One region of the Streptomyces sp. NPDC002676 genome, then DNA from elsewhere that is predicted to be linked to it. Evidence: riboswitches for the same ligand, from Rfam matches in the RefSeq annotation. Region 1 holds a riboswitch; each other region holds the start of a gene.
The links. A riboswitch is a leader RNA that binds a small molecule or an ion and turns the genes downstream of it on or off. The one in region 1 is predicted to bind cyclic di-AMP.
Positions count from the first base shown of each region.

Region 2: linked by a shared signal. The riboswitch ahead of ACWD3E_RS19055 (C40 family peptidase) and the one ahead of ACWD3E_RS30800 (transglycosylase SLT domain-containing protein) in region 1 are both predicted to bind cyclic di-AMP.
Region 3: linked by a shared signal. The riboswitch ahead of ACWD3E_RS13705 (transglycosylase family protein) and the one ahead of ACWD3E_RS30800 (transglycosylase SLT domain-containing protein) in region 1 are both predicted to bind cyclic di-AMP.

Region 1 is NZ_JBSFVT010000014.1:131,313-136,239, forward strand. Features, by position in the region: gene ACWD3E_RS30785 (M56 family metallopeptidase) at 1-240, opposite strand, end outside; gene fahA (fumarylacetoacetase) at 463-1,680, opposite strand; gene ACWD3E_RS30795 (HAD family hydrolase) at 2,036-2,848, shown strand; gene ACWD3E_RS30800 (transglycosylase SLT domain-containing protein) at 2,861-3,349, opposite strand; cyclic di-AMP (ydaO/yuaA leader) riboswitch at 3,354-3,534, opposite strand; gene ACWD3E_RS30805 (polyprenyl synthetase family protein) at 4,172-4,927, shown strand, end outside.
Region 2 is NZ_JBSFVT010000006.1:133,617-138,543, reverse strand. Features, by position in the region: gene ACWD3E_RS19065 (ATP-dependent Clp protease proteolytic subunit) at 23-658, shown strand; gene ACWD3E_RS19060 (hypothetical protein) at 666-971, shown strand; cyclic di-AMP (ydaO/yuaA leader) riboswitch at 1,405-1,543, shown strand; gene ACWD3E_RS19055 (C40 family peptidase) at 1,547-2,020, shown strand; gene ACWD3E_RS19050 (ATP-binding protein) at 2,043-2,501, opposite strand; gene ACWD3E_RS19045 (helix-turn-helix domain-containing protein) at 2,715-3,581, shown strand; gene ACWD3E_RS19040 (DUF397 domain-containing protein) at 3,591-3,815, shown strand; gene ACWD3E_RS19035 (8-amino-7-oxononanoate synthase) at 3,930-4,927, opposite strand, start outside.
Region 3 is NZ_JBSFVT010000004.1:86,851-91,777, reverse strand. Features, by position in the region: gene ACWD3E_RS13715 (cytochrome P450 family protein) at 1-558, shown strand, start outside; gene ACWD3E_RS13710 (transglycosylase family protein) at 749-1,885, shown strand; cyclic di-AMP (ydaO/yuaA leader) riboswitch at 2,069-2,237, shown strand; gene ACWD3E_RS13705 (transglycosylase family protein) at 2,242-2,910, shown strand; gene eno (phosphopyruvate hydratase) at 3,209-4,516, shown strand; gene ACWD3E_RS13695 (FtsB family cell division protein) at 4,622-4,927, shown strand, end outside.

The sequences.
Region 1 (4,927 bases):
AGCGGTGACGGCGGGCGGTGCCGGGGCGAACACGCGGTCGCGGACGGTGTGGAAGACGGCCGCCGCGCCGAGGATCAGCGCGGCCAGGCAGCACATCAGGACCGTGGCGACCAGGCACTGCCACACCCACAGCGCGACCACGGGCTCCCGCTCGGGCCAGCTCGCCCGGGTCAGGGCACGCGGCGCCGGTACGGCGGCCGTCAGGGCGACGACGCTCAGCAGGAGCAGGCAGACGGTCATACCGGGGCACCGTCCTGGTCGGGGTCGGAGTGTGTGCGGGAGAGGGGTGGTGCGTGTCCCGTCAGTATGACGGCGAGGGGCGCCAAGAGGCAGTCCCCGACGGGGATCCGCCCGCCCTCCTTCGAGTCCGGCTCCTTCGCGTGCCGAGTCCGGGGACCGGCGGGGTGACGCTCACCCCGCCGGTCACTCCAGTCTCTTAGCCGCGCCCTCGGCTCCCGGAGGTCAGCCCGACACGATCCGCCCGCTGACCTCGCCCAGGCTCACCCGGCTCCCGTCCGGCCCCGGCGCCCACGCCGACATGGTGACCACGTCGCCGTCCTCCAGGAACGTGCGCTTGCCGTCCGGGAGTTCGAGGGCGTCGCGGCCGTTCCAGGTCAGCTCCAGCAGGGAGCCGCGCTGATGCTGCTCCGGGCCGCTGACCGTGCCCGAGCCGTACAAGTCGCCGGTGCGCAGCGAGGCCCCGTTCACCGTCATGTGGGCGAGCTGCTGGGCGGCGGTCCAGTACATGGTGGAGAACGGCGGCTCGGCGACCACATGGCCGTTGATCGCCACGGAGATCCGCAGGTCGTAGCCGTCCGGCTGCCCGCCCTCGGCCGTGTCGTCCAGGTAGGGCAGCAGCGGGTGCGTGCGCTCCGGCGGCGCCACGCGCGCGTGCTCCAGCGCCTCCAGCGGGGTGATCCACGCGGACACCGAGGTGGCGAAGGACTTGCCGAGGAAGGGGCCGAGGGGCACGTACTCCCAGGCCTGGATGTCGCGCGCGGACCAGTCGTTCAGCAGGCACAGCCCGAAGACGTGCTCCCTGAAGTCGCCCAGCGCGACCGGCGTGCCCAGCTCGGACGGCTTGCCCACGACGAAGCCGACCTCGGCCTCGATGTCCAGCCGGACCGACGGGCCGAAGACGGGGGCGGGGTCGGCCGGCGCCTTGCGCTGCCCGGAGGGTCGTACGACATCCGTGCCGGAGACGACGACCGTGCCGGAGCGGCCGTGGTAACCGATCGGCAGGTGCTTCCAGTTGGGGGTGAGGGAGTCCGCCGCGTCCGGGCGGAAGATCTGGCCGACGTTCCGCGCGTGGTTCTCCGAGGCGTAGAAGTCGACGTAGTCCGCCACCTCGAACGGCAGGTGCAGGGTGACCTCGGACAGCGGGTGGAACAGCGGCTCGACCGTCTCGCGGTGCGCGGGCTCCGTCACCCAGGCGGTCAGCGCGCGCCGCACCTCGGACCAGGCCGTGCGGCCGGCGGCCAGCAGCGGGTTGAGGGTGGGCTTCGCGAGCAGCGCGTGGTGCGGCGAGCCGAGGGCGGTGGCCGCGGCGCCCGCGTCGAGGACGTGGTCCCCGAGCCGGACGCCGACCCTCCGCTCCGTGCTGCCGGAGGGCGAGAAGACGCCATAGGGAAGGTTGTGCGGACCGAAGGGGTCACCCTCGGGGACGTCGAAGGGGGGCATGGGGTACTGCCTCACTCTCATCCGGCGCCTTGCGCGGCGATGCGTTCCATGTGGTCGCGCCACACGTTACGGCGGAGGCAGGTGTCTTGGGCAGTGCCCGAAGGGTTGTGCGGGTGATGACTGAAGAGTTCTTGATGCCCGGAAAAGTCTTGTCGGGGTGGCAATCCCCGGCTTGGCTGCCTTTGGGGGCGGACGGGGTGGATCCGGTCCGCAGGCGGCCCATGGCTGAGGCCGCTCCACTCCTACGAAGGAGGCCATCAGGCAAGCGGATGGCCCCACTTGGGGCTGGGAAGTACATAAGTGCACAGGGTGACAGGGGGAGTCGGGTGGGGCGCGAGGTCCGTATTCTCTGATCATGGCCGCCTCCCCCGCGTATTCACTGATCGCCACCGACCTGGACGGGACGCTGCTGCGCGGCGACGACACCGTCTCCGACCGGTCGCGCGCCGCGCTCGCGCGGGTGGCGCGGGCCGGCGCCCGGCACCTGGTGGTGACGGGCCGCCCGGCACCCAGGGTGCGGCCCCTGCTGGACGACCTCGGATATACGGGGCTCGCGGTGTGTGGGCAGGGCGCGCAGGTGTACGACGCCGGAGCCGACCGCCTGGTGCGGTCGGTGCGGCTCGACCGGGAGCTGGCCGAGACCGCGCTCGGCAAGATCGAGGCCGAGGTCGGGCAGGTCCACGCGGCCGTCGACCAGGACGGCGTGGACGGGCTCACGCTCATCGAGCCCGGGTACCGGATGCCCCATCCGACCCTGCCCGCGGTGCGGGTCGGCCGCCGCGACGATCTGTGGGCGGAGCCCATCAGCAAGGTGCTGCTGCGCCATCCCGACCTGTCCGACGACGCGCTGGCGGCACTCGCGCGCTCGGTCGTGGGCTCGCTGGCGACGGTCACCATGTCGGGGCCGGGCACCGTGGAGCTCCAGCCCGGCGGGGTGACCAAGGCGACCGGGCTCGCGCTCGCCGCCGACCTGCTGGGGATCGGCGCCGAACAGGCTCTCGCCTTCGGCGACATGCCCAACGACATCCCGATGTTCGCCTGGGCCGGCCGCGGCGTCGCCATGGCCAACGCGCACCCCGAACTCAAGGCGGTCGCCGACGAGCTCACCAAGTCGAACGAGGACGACGGCATCGCCGTCGTCCTCGAAAGACTGTTCCCGACCGACTGACCGGGGGGTATGTCAGTACGCGCTGAAGACGTTGTCGATCGAACCGTAGCGCGCGGCGGCGTAGTTGCAGGCGGCGGTGATGTTCGCGACGGGGTCGTAGATGTTGAACGACGTTCCGGCCACGTGGTACGTGTTGAACGTCGGGTCGATGACCTGGAGCAGGCCCTTGGACGGGATGCCCTTGGCCGCGTTGGAGTCCCAGAGGTTGATGGCGTTGGGGTTGCCCGAGGACTCCCGGATGATGTTGCGGTAGATGCCGTTGTAGCTGCCCGGGATGCCCTTCTGAGCCATGATCGCGAGCGACTCGCGGATCCAGCCGTCGAGGTTGTTCGGGTACCCCGCGAGGGTGGTGGCGGCGGTCGTCGTCGTCCCGCCGGCGGCGGATGCGCTCGTGGCGCCGATGAGCGGGATCGCGAGTACGGCGACGCCGGTGCCGGCGGCGGCGAGCGCGCGGAGGAGGCGGTTGTTCCGGGTGCGGCGGGGCTGAACGGCAGCAGACATGGGGAAGTCCTCTCCGGCGCCTGCGAGGTGAGCTGTCGGGTTCGGGCTGGGGAGTGCCCGGCCGGGCCGTCGAGACGGCACGACTTCACCCCTAGCCGTTCCGGTGCGACATGTGTCGACCGGGCCGGCGGCATACCTGGGTCCCCCGCTCCTGCCGTACGAAATGAGTTCGTCGATGGGTCTTTCAGGCGGCGGCAGGATTCGGCGTCCGCCTGATGGCCCGGAACGTATGCGAGAGCACATGTCCGGAACAAGTACCAGATTCGTAGATCAACCCAGTTGACCTTGATCTGTTCTGAATGTGGTACTTGATCCTTTGCAGTTGCCAACACTCAACTCGCCTTTGCGGCAAGGGGTGGGAAGGGGTGGGGGCGACTATTCCCGGCGAGGCGTTCCGGTGGGCGTGAGTGACCCAACTCACGAATGGGCAAAATATGGCAAATCAGGCATGAGGTATTAAGGGGATTCAGGCGATTCGGGGGTTTCAGGGGATTTGCTTCACCCATTGGAGACGGGAAAGTGGTCCGCGTCACAGCTGATTTCGGAGGGTTCGGTGGCCGGCCACGGCTCCCGTCGCGACTCGCCGACGCGGCGCGGGGGCCGGCGCGTCCGGCGGGGTCCGCCATACGTGCGCGTACCCCCTCGTACCGTCCGCCGGTGGGAGTCGTGGGGGTAGGACGTACGGATGTGCATGAGTGTCTCGAGCGGTGGGCGCTATCGGTGATCGAAAGCGGACCGGATACGCTGACTTGAAGTGATAGCGGCGACCTATCGACAAACCGTGTAATCGCCAACAGAGACACAGCAGACAGGAGACCCCTCGTGACCGTCGTCGGGCCGTTCGGGCTGAGCGTGCGGGACCAGGCTCTCGAAGCCGATGTCCAGGCCGGATTGGCGGCTGTCGAGGAAGGTTTGCTCGAAGCCACCAAGAGCGAGGTCCCGTTCATCACCGAGGCCGCGCAGCACCTCGTCCGGGCCGGCGGGAAGCGTTTCCGGCCGCTGCTCGTGATGCTCGCGGCGCGCTTCGGTGACCCGTACGCGCCGAACGTGGTGCCGTCCGCCGTCGTCGTGGAGCTGACCCACCTCGCCACGCTCTACCACGACGACGTCATGGACGAGGCCGCCGTGCGCCGCGGTGTGGACAGCGTCAACACCCGCTGGGGCAACTCCGTCGCGGTCCTCACCGGCGACTTCCTCTTCGCCCGCGCCTCCCAGATCCTCGCCGACCTCGGCCCCGAGGCGGTCCGGGTGCAGGCCCTCGCCTTCGAACGGCTGGTGACCGGTCAGATCCTGGAGACCGCGGGTCCCTCGGACGGCCGTAACCCGGTCGACCACTACCTGGACGTGCTCAGCGGCAAGACGGGTGCGCTGGTGGCGGTTTCGTGCCGGTTCGGCGCCATGATGTCCGGCGCCGACGAGACGGTCGTCGACGTCCTCACCCAGTACGGCGAGCGGCTCGGTGTCGCCTTCCAGCTCTCGGACGACGTCCTGGACATCGCCTCCGACTCGCACGAGTCCGGCAAGACCCCCGGCACCGACCTGCGCGAAGGCATCCCGACCCTGCCCGTGCTCCGGCTG
Region 2 (4,927 bases), on a different contig from region 1:
TGCCGCGAGGAGGGGTATGCCCATGACCCGACCGTCAGCCCGTCACGTCCTGCCTGAGTTCACCGAGCGCACCGGGACGGGCCACCGCACGCTCGATCCCTACGCCAAGCTCTTCGAGGACCGGGTGGTCTTCCTGGGGACACCGCTCGACGACACGGCGGCCAACGACGTGACGGCGCAGTTCATGTACCTCGAACACGCGGCCCCGGACCGGGAGATCACGCTGTACATCAACTCCCCGGGCGGCTCCTTCGGGGCGCTGGCGGCGATCTACGACACCATGCAGTACGTCAGTTGCCCGGTGGGGACCTACTGCCTGGGGCAGGCCGCCGGGACCGCCGCCGTCCTGCTCGCGGCCGGGGCCCCGGGCAGGCGGTTCACGCTGCCGGGAGCGCGGATGGTGATCGAACAGCCCGGTCTCGGCGAGCCGGTGCGGGGGATGCCCAGCGACCTCGTCATCCAGGCCCAGGAGTTGGAGCGGGTGCGCACCCTGACGGCGGAGATGCTCGCGCGGCACACCGGCCGTACGGAGGAGCAGGTCGACCGGGACCTGGAGCGGGATCTGATCCTGGACGCCACGGCAGCGCTGGAGTACGGACTGGTGGACGGCGTCGTCCCCAGCCGCAGGACCGTGCCCGGCGCGCCCGAGGCCGGGTGAGCCGCCGATGCTGCCGGACCTGCCTCCGCTGCCCGCGCTGACACGGGCCGAGGGCGAGTTGATAGACCGTTACCTGGAGACCGTCGATCTGCTGGGCCGGATCAACCCGGCGCACGACGGTGACACCTACCGCGGGCTGCGCGCGGCGCAGGCGCTGGTGCACAAGGCGTCCGAGCTGCGCGACGCGCTGGTGCTGATGCACCGTCGGGGTGAGACGGAGCTGCACGGGGACACGCTGGCACGGGCTTTGCGGGTGCTCGACGGTGAGCGCCGTACCGCTCGCGTCGCGCTCCCGCCCGACGGTGTCGGCTGATCCGGACACATATCCGAGACGCCGGGAACCGCGTGTCGAAGCCGCGCCCGGGCGGGAGTTGAAACGGCCCGAACGGCGGACCCACGGCCGGCGTATTCACGGATCCTTTTCCGGGCCCCCTCGGCTTGCGCACGGCGCTCGTCCGAGGGGGCCCGAACGCGCTCCGTCCCAGGTCCGGGGCCCTGTAAGGGAACTGACGGTGTCTCGAACGCACCCATGTCCACCCGAACGGGTGAGTGGTGAGTAACACCACAAATCCCCGATTCCATTGGGATTTTCGGACACCTGTGGGTGAAGATCCCTGTCCGACGACAAGCCCCCGCCACCGCGGCGGGGCGGTCCGGGCGGACGCCGAGTCCTGCCGCCGCCCGGACGACAGGTCGACAGGAGTGGATCGGCAGGAGTGGAGGACCCGAGCAAGGCGGGTCGCCGGAACGGAGGTTCGTCCGCACAGCGCGGACGGGCGGAGGTTCCGAGCAGGCCCTTGGGGTGAAGCCGCGGCAACGCGGCCGGGCAACTTCGCCAGCCCGAATCCGACAGGTCATCCTTCACAGGCGGCTGACGAAGGGTTGCGCATGACTGCGCTCAATCGTGTCCCGTCACTGATGGCCCGGGCCGGCACGGCCTCGGCACTCACTCTCGCCGCCGTGGGCGGCACGATCGCGGTCCCGGGTCTGGCCACCGAGGCCTCGGCCGCCACCACGGCCACGAAGGCGCTCCAGGTCGCGGCCTCCAAGAGGGGCGCCCCGTACCAGTGGGGCGCCAGCGGGCCGCGCAGGTTCGACTGCTCGGGGCTGACGCTCTATTCGTACAAGAAGGTGGGCAAGACCCTGCCGCGTACGGCCGCCCAGCAGTACAACAAGACGCACCACATCTCGGCCGGCAGCCGCAGGGCGGGCGACCTGGTGTTCTTCCACTCGGGTTCGAGCATCTACCACGTCGGCATCTACGCCGGACACGGGAAGATCTGGCACGCCCCGAAGACGGGTGACGTGGTGAAGCTGGAGAGGATCTGGACGCGGAGCGTCTGGTACGGCCGGGTCAGCTGAGGGCTCCTCACCCCGTGGACGGTCAGGGCTCCTGCTGGCCGGCCGCCGGCACCGGTTCGGCCGGGATCGTCCACGGGAGCTCGATGGAGACCGTCTTGCCGCCCTCGCGGGTGGGGCGGACGCGGAGTTTGCCGCCGCACTCGGCGGTGAGCCAGCGGATGATGACCATGCCGCGGCCGTTGTCCTGCTGGACCGCGGCGGGCAGTCTCTTCGGAAAGCGTGGATGACTGTCTGTGACGCCGATGCGCAGGTGTTCGTCACGGTGCAGCGCGATGTCGACCGTGAAGGTGGGTGACTGGCCGAAGGTGTGCTGTACGGCGTTCGTGGCGAGTTCGGAGACGATGAGTCGCACGGTGTCGGCCACGTCGGTGTCCGACGGCAGGCCCCACTCCGCGAGGGTGCCCACGACGTAGGAGCGGGCGACGGAGACCGAGGCCGGATCGCTCGGCAGAGTGACGGATGCTTCCAGATGGTCTGCCATGGCGAGGTCGTCCCTTTCCCACGGGACCGGAGTCCGACAAAGGAGCGGATGGTTCGAGTACGGTCCCGGACTGGTGCTTCTTCGCCAGACTGCCATTACCGGGCCGGTCAGGGGAGCGATCCACCAAGATATGCATATATCTGTCGCTCAAAGCGGTGAACTCTGCGACGGGAGCACGTATTTGGGCGGCCCGGAAGGAGTAAGGAGGAGCCCATGCAGAACGGTCCCGCGGTGCGCCGCCGCAAACTGGGCGCCGAACTGCGCACGCTGCGCGCCGAGGCTGGGCTCACGAGTGGCGAGGCCGCCCGGCTGGTGGGCTGGCACCAGTCGAAAGTGAGCCGTATCGAGACGGGTGCCAGCGGCGTGAAACCGGCCGATGTGCGCATACTCCTGGACGCGTACGCGGTTCGGGACGCCCAACTCCGTGAGTTACTACTGTTGTTGGCCGGTGCCGAGGAGAACGCGGTCGGCGCACGCAACCGCTGGTGGCATGCGTACCGCGGGGTATTGCCGCCGACCTATCGCGATTTCATCAGCCTCGAGTCACAGGCCAGTGGCATGCGCACCCTGGAGACCACGGTGGTCCCGGGTCTGCTCCAGACGCCCGAGTACGCCCGCGCGGTGACCCGGGCGGCCGTGAAGAGCCTGGACGAGGAGGCGCTGGACGCGTTAGTGGAAGTGCGTCTGGCCAGGCAGGACGTGCTCCACTCGGATCCGCCGCTGCACCTGGACGCCGTACTGGACGAGGCGGTGCTCCGGCGCGAGGTCGGCGGCCCGGAGGTGATGGCCCGGCAGCTGGAGCGGTTGCTGCAGGCGGCGCGGCTGCCCCAAGTACGGCTACAGGTACTTCCGTTCGGAGCCGGGGCACATGTCGGCCTCACGGGACCTTTCGTAATCTTCTCATTTCCGAGCACTTCTGATCTGGACGTGGTTGTTCTCGACCAATTGACGAGTAGCCTCTATCTGGAACGGAAAGAAGACCTCGTGGCTTACTCGGAGGCCTTCAACACCCTTCGCATCCACGCCCTTTCACCCGAGGAATCGTTGGATTACATCGCCGGGATAGGTGACGGCGCGTAAGGAGGCACCATGTCAGTACTGCCTCGGCACGTCCCGATCAGTACCGATCTGCACGATGCGCAATGGCTGCGCAGCAGCTACAGCACGGGAGCGAACAACTGCGTGGAGACGGCCCGGCCGCGCTCCGGCCCGCGGGCCGGACTGCTCGCCGTGCGCGACTCCAAGAACCCGGCCGGACCCGCGCTGCTCTTCTCCCCCGGGAGCTGGGCGGGGTTCGTGGCCGCGCTCCGGTGACCCGCGGATCCCGACCGACCCCGACCCCGACCCCGACCCTGACCCTGACCCCGACCAACCGCTACCGATCAGATCCGATCAGATGCGTGCGAAGCCCGGCCGTGTCACGCCGACTCATGGTCGCGCCTCGTCGATGACCCGTACAGCGCGTTCGATCTCGGACCCGGAGAGGTCCGCGCGGGCGGTCAGCCGCAGCCGCGAGATGCCGTCGGGCACGGAAGGAGGACGGAAGCAGCCCACGGCAAGACCGGCCGAACGGCAGTCGGCCGCCCAGCGCACGGCGCTCTCCGGGGACGGGGCCCGCACCGAGACCACCGCGGCGTCCGGACGCACCGCTTCCAGACCCGCGGCGGTCAGGCGTGCGTGCAGTTCCGCGGCCACCTCACGGGCCCGTGCCGCCCGCTCCGGCTCACGGCGCAGCAGCCGCAGCGCCGCCAGCGCCGCCCCCGCCGCGGCGGGGGCGAGGCCGGTGTCGAAGATGAACGTCCGGGCCGCGTTGACCAGGTGGTCGATCACCCGGGCCGGGCCCAGCACCACCCCGCCCTGGCTGCCCAGCGACTTGGACAGCGTGGCCGTGACGACCACGTCGTCCGCGCCCGCGAGCCCGGCCTCGTTCGGCGCTCCCCGGCCGCCGTCACCCAGCACGCCGAGCCCGTGGGCGTCGTCCACGACCAGCCCGGCGCCGTGCTCCCGGCACGCCGCGGCCAGTTCGGCCAGCGGGGCCGCGTCGCCGTCGACGGAGAACACGGTGTCGGAGACGACGATCGCCGGTCCCTCGTGCGTGCTCAGCGCCTTGCACACGGCCTCCGGGTCGGCGTGCCCGACCACCTGCGTGCTGCCCCGGGCGAGCCGGCAGCCGTCGATCAGCGAGGCGTGGTTGCCCGCGTCCGAGACGATCAGCGAGCCGTGCGGGCCCAGCGCGGTCACGGCGGCCAGGTTCGCGGCATAACCGGACGAAAAGACCAGAGCCGCCTCGAAGCCGCAGAACTCCGCCAGTTCGCGCTCCAGCTCGGTGTGGAGTTCGGTGGTGCCGGTGACCAGCCGGGAACCGGTGGAGCCGCCGCCCCACGCCCGGGCGGCCTGGGCGGCTCCCTCGGCGACGTCGGGGTGGT
Region 3 (4,927 bases), on a different contig from region 1:
GAGAACGAGGCCGCCGCCATGGCCTTCATCCTGCTCTTCGCCGGTTTCGAGACGACGGTCAACCTCATCGGGAACGGCACCTACGCCCTGCTCACCCACCCCGAACAGCGGCAGCGGCTCCAGCGGTCCCTCGCCGCCGGGGAACGGGAGCTGCTGGAGACCGGCGTGGAGGAACTGCTCCGCTACGACGGCCCGGTGGAGCTGGCCACCTGGCGGTTCGCCACCCGGCCGCTCACCATCGGCGGGCAGGACATCGCCGCCGGCGACCCGGTGCTCGTCGTGCTCGCCGCGGCCGACCGGGATCCGGAGCGGTTCACCGACCCGGACCGGCTGGACCTGTCCCGCCGGGACAACCAGCACCTCGGCTACGGCCACGGCATCCACTACTGTCTCGGCGCGCCGCTCGCCCGCCTGGAGGGCCAGTTCGCACTCGCCACCCTCCTCACCCGCCTCCCCGATCTGCGGCTCGCGGCGGATCCGGCCGAGCTGCGCTGGCGCGGCGGACTCATCATGCGCGGCCTGCGCACCCTGCCGGTGGAGTTCACGCCCGTCCAGTAGGAGCCGCTCACCCCTCCCACAAGCGCGGCCCGGCCAGGCGAAGATGAAAGACGTACAACTCCGTGATCTTCACGTGATCTGCGCGGCATTAACTTGTGACAAGTGATCGTATGCCGATACGTTCACTCGTCAGCGTGGCGCCCAGCATCACCCGCCGCGCCGGTCCTGCTGTCGCACGAAAGGCTTCCGTATGCTCACCGGGAACGGTCGTCACCGTCGCCCCCGTCAGGCTCCGGCCCTCCTCGTCGCGGCCGGAGTGACCGGCTCCGCGATCGCCATCCCGCTCCTCGGCGCAGCAAGCGCCAGCGCGGCCGACGGCACCACGTGGGACAAGGTGGCCGAGTGTGAGAGCGGCGGCTCCTGGAGCGCCGACACCGGCAATGGTTACTACGGTGGCCTGCAGATTTCCCAGGACGACTGGGACAAGTACGGCGGCACGAAGTACGCCTCCAGCGCCGACCAGGCCAGCCGTTCGCAGCAGATCGCCGTGGCCGAGCGGATCCTCGCCGACCGGGGCACCACTCCCTGGGCCACCTGCGCCCTGCTCAACGGCCTGACCGCGCACTCCGGCTCCGTGGACGTCGACACGGGCGTCGGAAACCCGGGTTCGGACTCGGCCTCCGGCTCGCACGGCTCCGGTGGCTCCTCCGAGTCCGGGCATTCGCCGGAGGACCAGCAGGACCAGCAGGACCAGCAGGACCAGCAGGACCAGCAGGGTCAGGATTCGTCCGACTCCGCCGACACTTCGGACTCATCCGGTCTGTCGGATTCGTCGCCTTCGTCACCCTCTTCGCCGTCGTCATCCCCGTCGCGGTCGTCCGACTCCTCGGACGCCACCGCCAAGCCGTCCCCGAGTGCGAGCCGTGGCGCGGGCGAGGGCGGCGACTCCGAGGGCTCCGGCAAGGGCGGCGAAACCCCCAAGTCCGACAAATCCACATCATCCGACACTCAAAACGGGCAGGGGGACGGTGGCGCCACCACGGACCCCGCAACGGACGACTCGGACAATTCCTGGCAGAACGGCGGCTCTTGGAGCCTCGTCGACACCGGCTCGCTCAGTAGTGGTGGACGTCACCGTGGCGTCAGTGCGGACGAAAGCGTGACAAACGGTCAGAACGCCACCCGGTCCGGTCGTCATGCGTCCCGCGATGCGAGCACCTACGAGGTCCGTGAGGGCGACACTCTCTGCGCCATCGCCGACTCCCTTGACGTCGACGGCGGATGGCGCGCGCTCTACGGCCACAACAAGAAGGTCATCGGCGCCGACCCGAACCACATCGCCGCCGGTCAGACCCTGGAAATCGGTGCGGAAACGGGCCAGAAGTAGCGGGAGTTGACGCCCCACTAAGCGCCTGAATGTCCGGTTTGGTGAAAGTGTGGGATGAGTCTCAGAAGCCCTGATCGTCTTTGAAATTCCGCGGATCGCGTGGCTACGGTCAAGGCCGCTCGTCACCACGAGCCCCGGCAGTCGCAACGCCGAATCCTGCCAGCGGTTGCCCGGGAACAGTCGTCGCATCATGCGCCGTAGGCAGGAGCGGGGGACCCAAGGTAAGTGCCAAAACCGGCAGTTGACGTCGGTTGCGGCTTGGGGTGAAGCCGTGTCCCGAAAGGGCCGCGGCCGGGCAACTCAACCGGCCCGAACCCGACAGCTCACCTCGCAGGCGTCGGTGAGGGGATCGATCCATGCTGTTCACCGGTAAGGGCAAGCACCGCCGCCCGTTCAAGGCCACCCGCGCCATCGCACTCGCCGGAGTCGCCGGCGCCGCTGTCGCCGCCCCGCTCATGGCGGCCGGCAACGCCTCCGCCGCCACCGCCGCCGAGTGGGACAAGGTCGCCCAGTGCGAGTCCGGCGGCAACTGGTCCATCAACACCGGTAACGGCTTCTACGGCGGCCTGCAGTTCTCCGCCTCCACCTGGGCCGCGTACGGCGGCACCGCCTACGCCCCGCAGGCCAACCAGGCCACCAAGGCGCAGCAGATCACCGTCGCCGAGAAGGTCCTCGCCGCCCAGGGCAAGGGCGCCTGGCCGGTCTGCGGCACGGGCCTGTCGAACACGCCGTACAACGGCACCGCGGCGGCCCCGAAGGCCACCGCCACCCGCTCCACCGGCCAGGCCGCCTCCCGCTCCGCCGAGCGTACGGCCCCGGCCAAGAGCGCGACCGTCACCACCCCGACCGGCAAGAAGGTCAAGAAGGGCGACGGCGAGTACAAGGTCGTCAAGGACGACACCCTCAGCACCATCGCCGAGAAGCACGGCGTCAAGGGCGGCTGGAAGAAGCTGTTCGACCTGAACAAGGACATCGTCCAGGACGCCGACCTGATCTACCCGGGTCAGCAGCTGCACCTGAAGTAAGGCGCGGCCCCCAGTCCCCCCGCCCCGGCGCGTGTTCCCCCGTACGCGCCGGGGCGGGGCTTTTCCGTCCCCGCTGTTCGCCGCTCCCCTCCCCGCTTTCCGCCGCACTTTCCCCACTCTTCACCCGGGGGCTACCCGGGAACCCCTTTGTTCCGGGCGTGAACAATGGGTACCGTTTGCCTGTCCACGGGACGGTCGGTCGATGGCCGACGCCCCATGGACGGTTAGGCTCTAGGCGCAAGGCACAGCCCGCAAAGGCACACGCCCCGCACTTCCAGCGTCACATCCCAAGAAGGAGATGCTCGTGCCGTCCATCGACGTCGTCGTAGCCCGGGAAATCCTGGACTCCCGAGGCAACCCCACGGTCGAGGTCGAGGTCGGCCTCGACGACGGCAGCACGGGTCGTGCCGCCGTCCCGTCCGGCGCCTCCACCGGCGCCTTCGAGGCCATCGAGCTGCGCGACGGTGACCCCAACCGCTACCTGGGCAAGGGTGTCGAGAAGGCCGTCCTCGCCGTCATCGAGCAGATCGGCCCGGAGCTGGTCGGCTACGACGCCACCGAGCAGCGCCTGATCGACCAGGCCATGTTCGACCTGGACGCCACCGACAACAAGGGCTCCCTCGGCGCCAACGCCATCCTCGGCGTCTCCCTGGCCGTGGCCCACGCCGCCTCCGAGGCCAGCGACCTCCCGCTCTTCCGCTACCTGGGCGGCCCGAACGCGCACCTGCTGCCGGTGCCGATGATGAACATCCTGAACGGCGGCTCGCACGCCGACTCCAACGTGGACATCCAGGAGTTCATGATCGCCCCGATCGGCGCGGAGTCCTTCTCCGAGGCCCTGCGCTGGGGTGCCGAGGTCTACCACACGCTGAAGAAGGTCCTGAAGGGCAAGGGCCTGTCCACCGGCCTCGGCGACGAGGGCGGCTTCGCCCCGAACCTGCCCTCCAACCGTGAGGCCCTCGACCTCATCCTCGAGGCCATCAAGCAGGCCGGTTACATCCCCGGCGAGCAGATCGCGCTCGCGCTCGACGTCGCCGCGTCCGAGTTCTACAAGGACGGCAAGTACCTCTTCGAGGGCAAGGAGCGCTCCGCCGCCGAGATGACGGAGTACTACGAGGAGCTCGTCGCGGACTACCCGCTCGTCTCCATCGAGGACCCGCTGTTCGAGGACGACTGGGCCGGCTGGAAGGTCATCACCGACAAGCTCGGTGACAAGGTCCAGCTGGTCGGCGACGACCTGTTCGTCACCAACCCCGAGCGCCTCGCCCGCGGTATCGAGGAGGGCACCGCCAACGCCCTGCTGGTGAAGGTGAACCAGATCGGTTCGCTGACCGAGACCCTTGACGCCGTCGAGCTGGCCCAGCGCAGCGGCTACAAGTGCATGATGTCCCACCGCTCCGGCGAGACCGAGGACGTCACCATCGCCGACCTGGCCGTCGCCACCAACTGCGGCCAGATCAAGACCGGCGCCCCGGCCCGCTCCGACCGCGTCGCCAAGTACAACCAGCTGCTGCGCATCGAGGAGATCCTCGACGACGCCGCGGTGTACGCCGGCCGCAGCGCCTTCCCGCGCTTCAGGGGCAGCGTGGAGATCTCCAAGGGCTGACCCAACCCGGGGTAAGCCTTAGCCAGTCGTACGTACGTCCCCGCACTCGGTCCCGTACCGTGTCCGGGGACGTACGTGCGTGTGAAAGGGGAGGCGGAGAGCCAGATGGCAGTGAAGGACCGGGACCGTTTCTCCACCGCGACCAGGCTGCGCCTGCTCGGCGAGCAGACGGCGGCCCGGGTCTACCGCTCCCAGACCAAGCGGCAGGCCCGCCGCTCCCGGCTCACCGGCCGCGCGGCCCTGCTCGCCCTGGTGCTGTGCTCGCTCATCGTCGCCCTGGCCTACCCGATGCGGCAGTACGTCTCCCAGCGCGCCGAGATCTCCGACCTCCAGCGGCAGCGGGAACAGGCCCGCCGGCGCGTCGAGCAGCTGCGCGACCTCAAGGCGCGCTGGCAGGACGACTCCTACGCC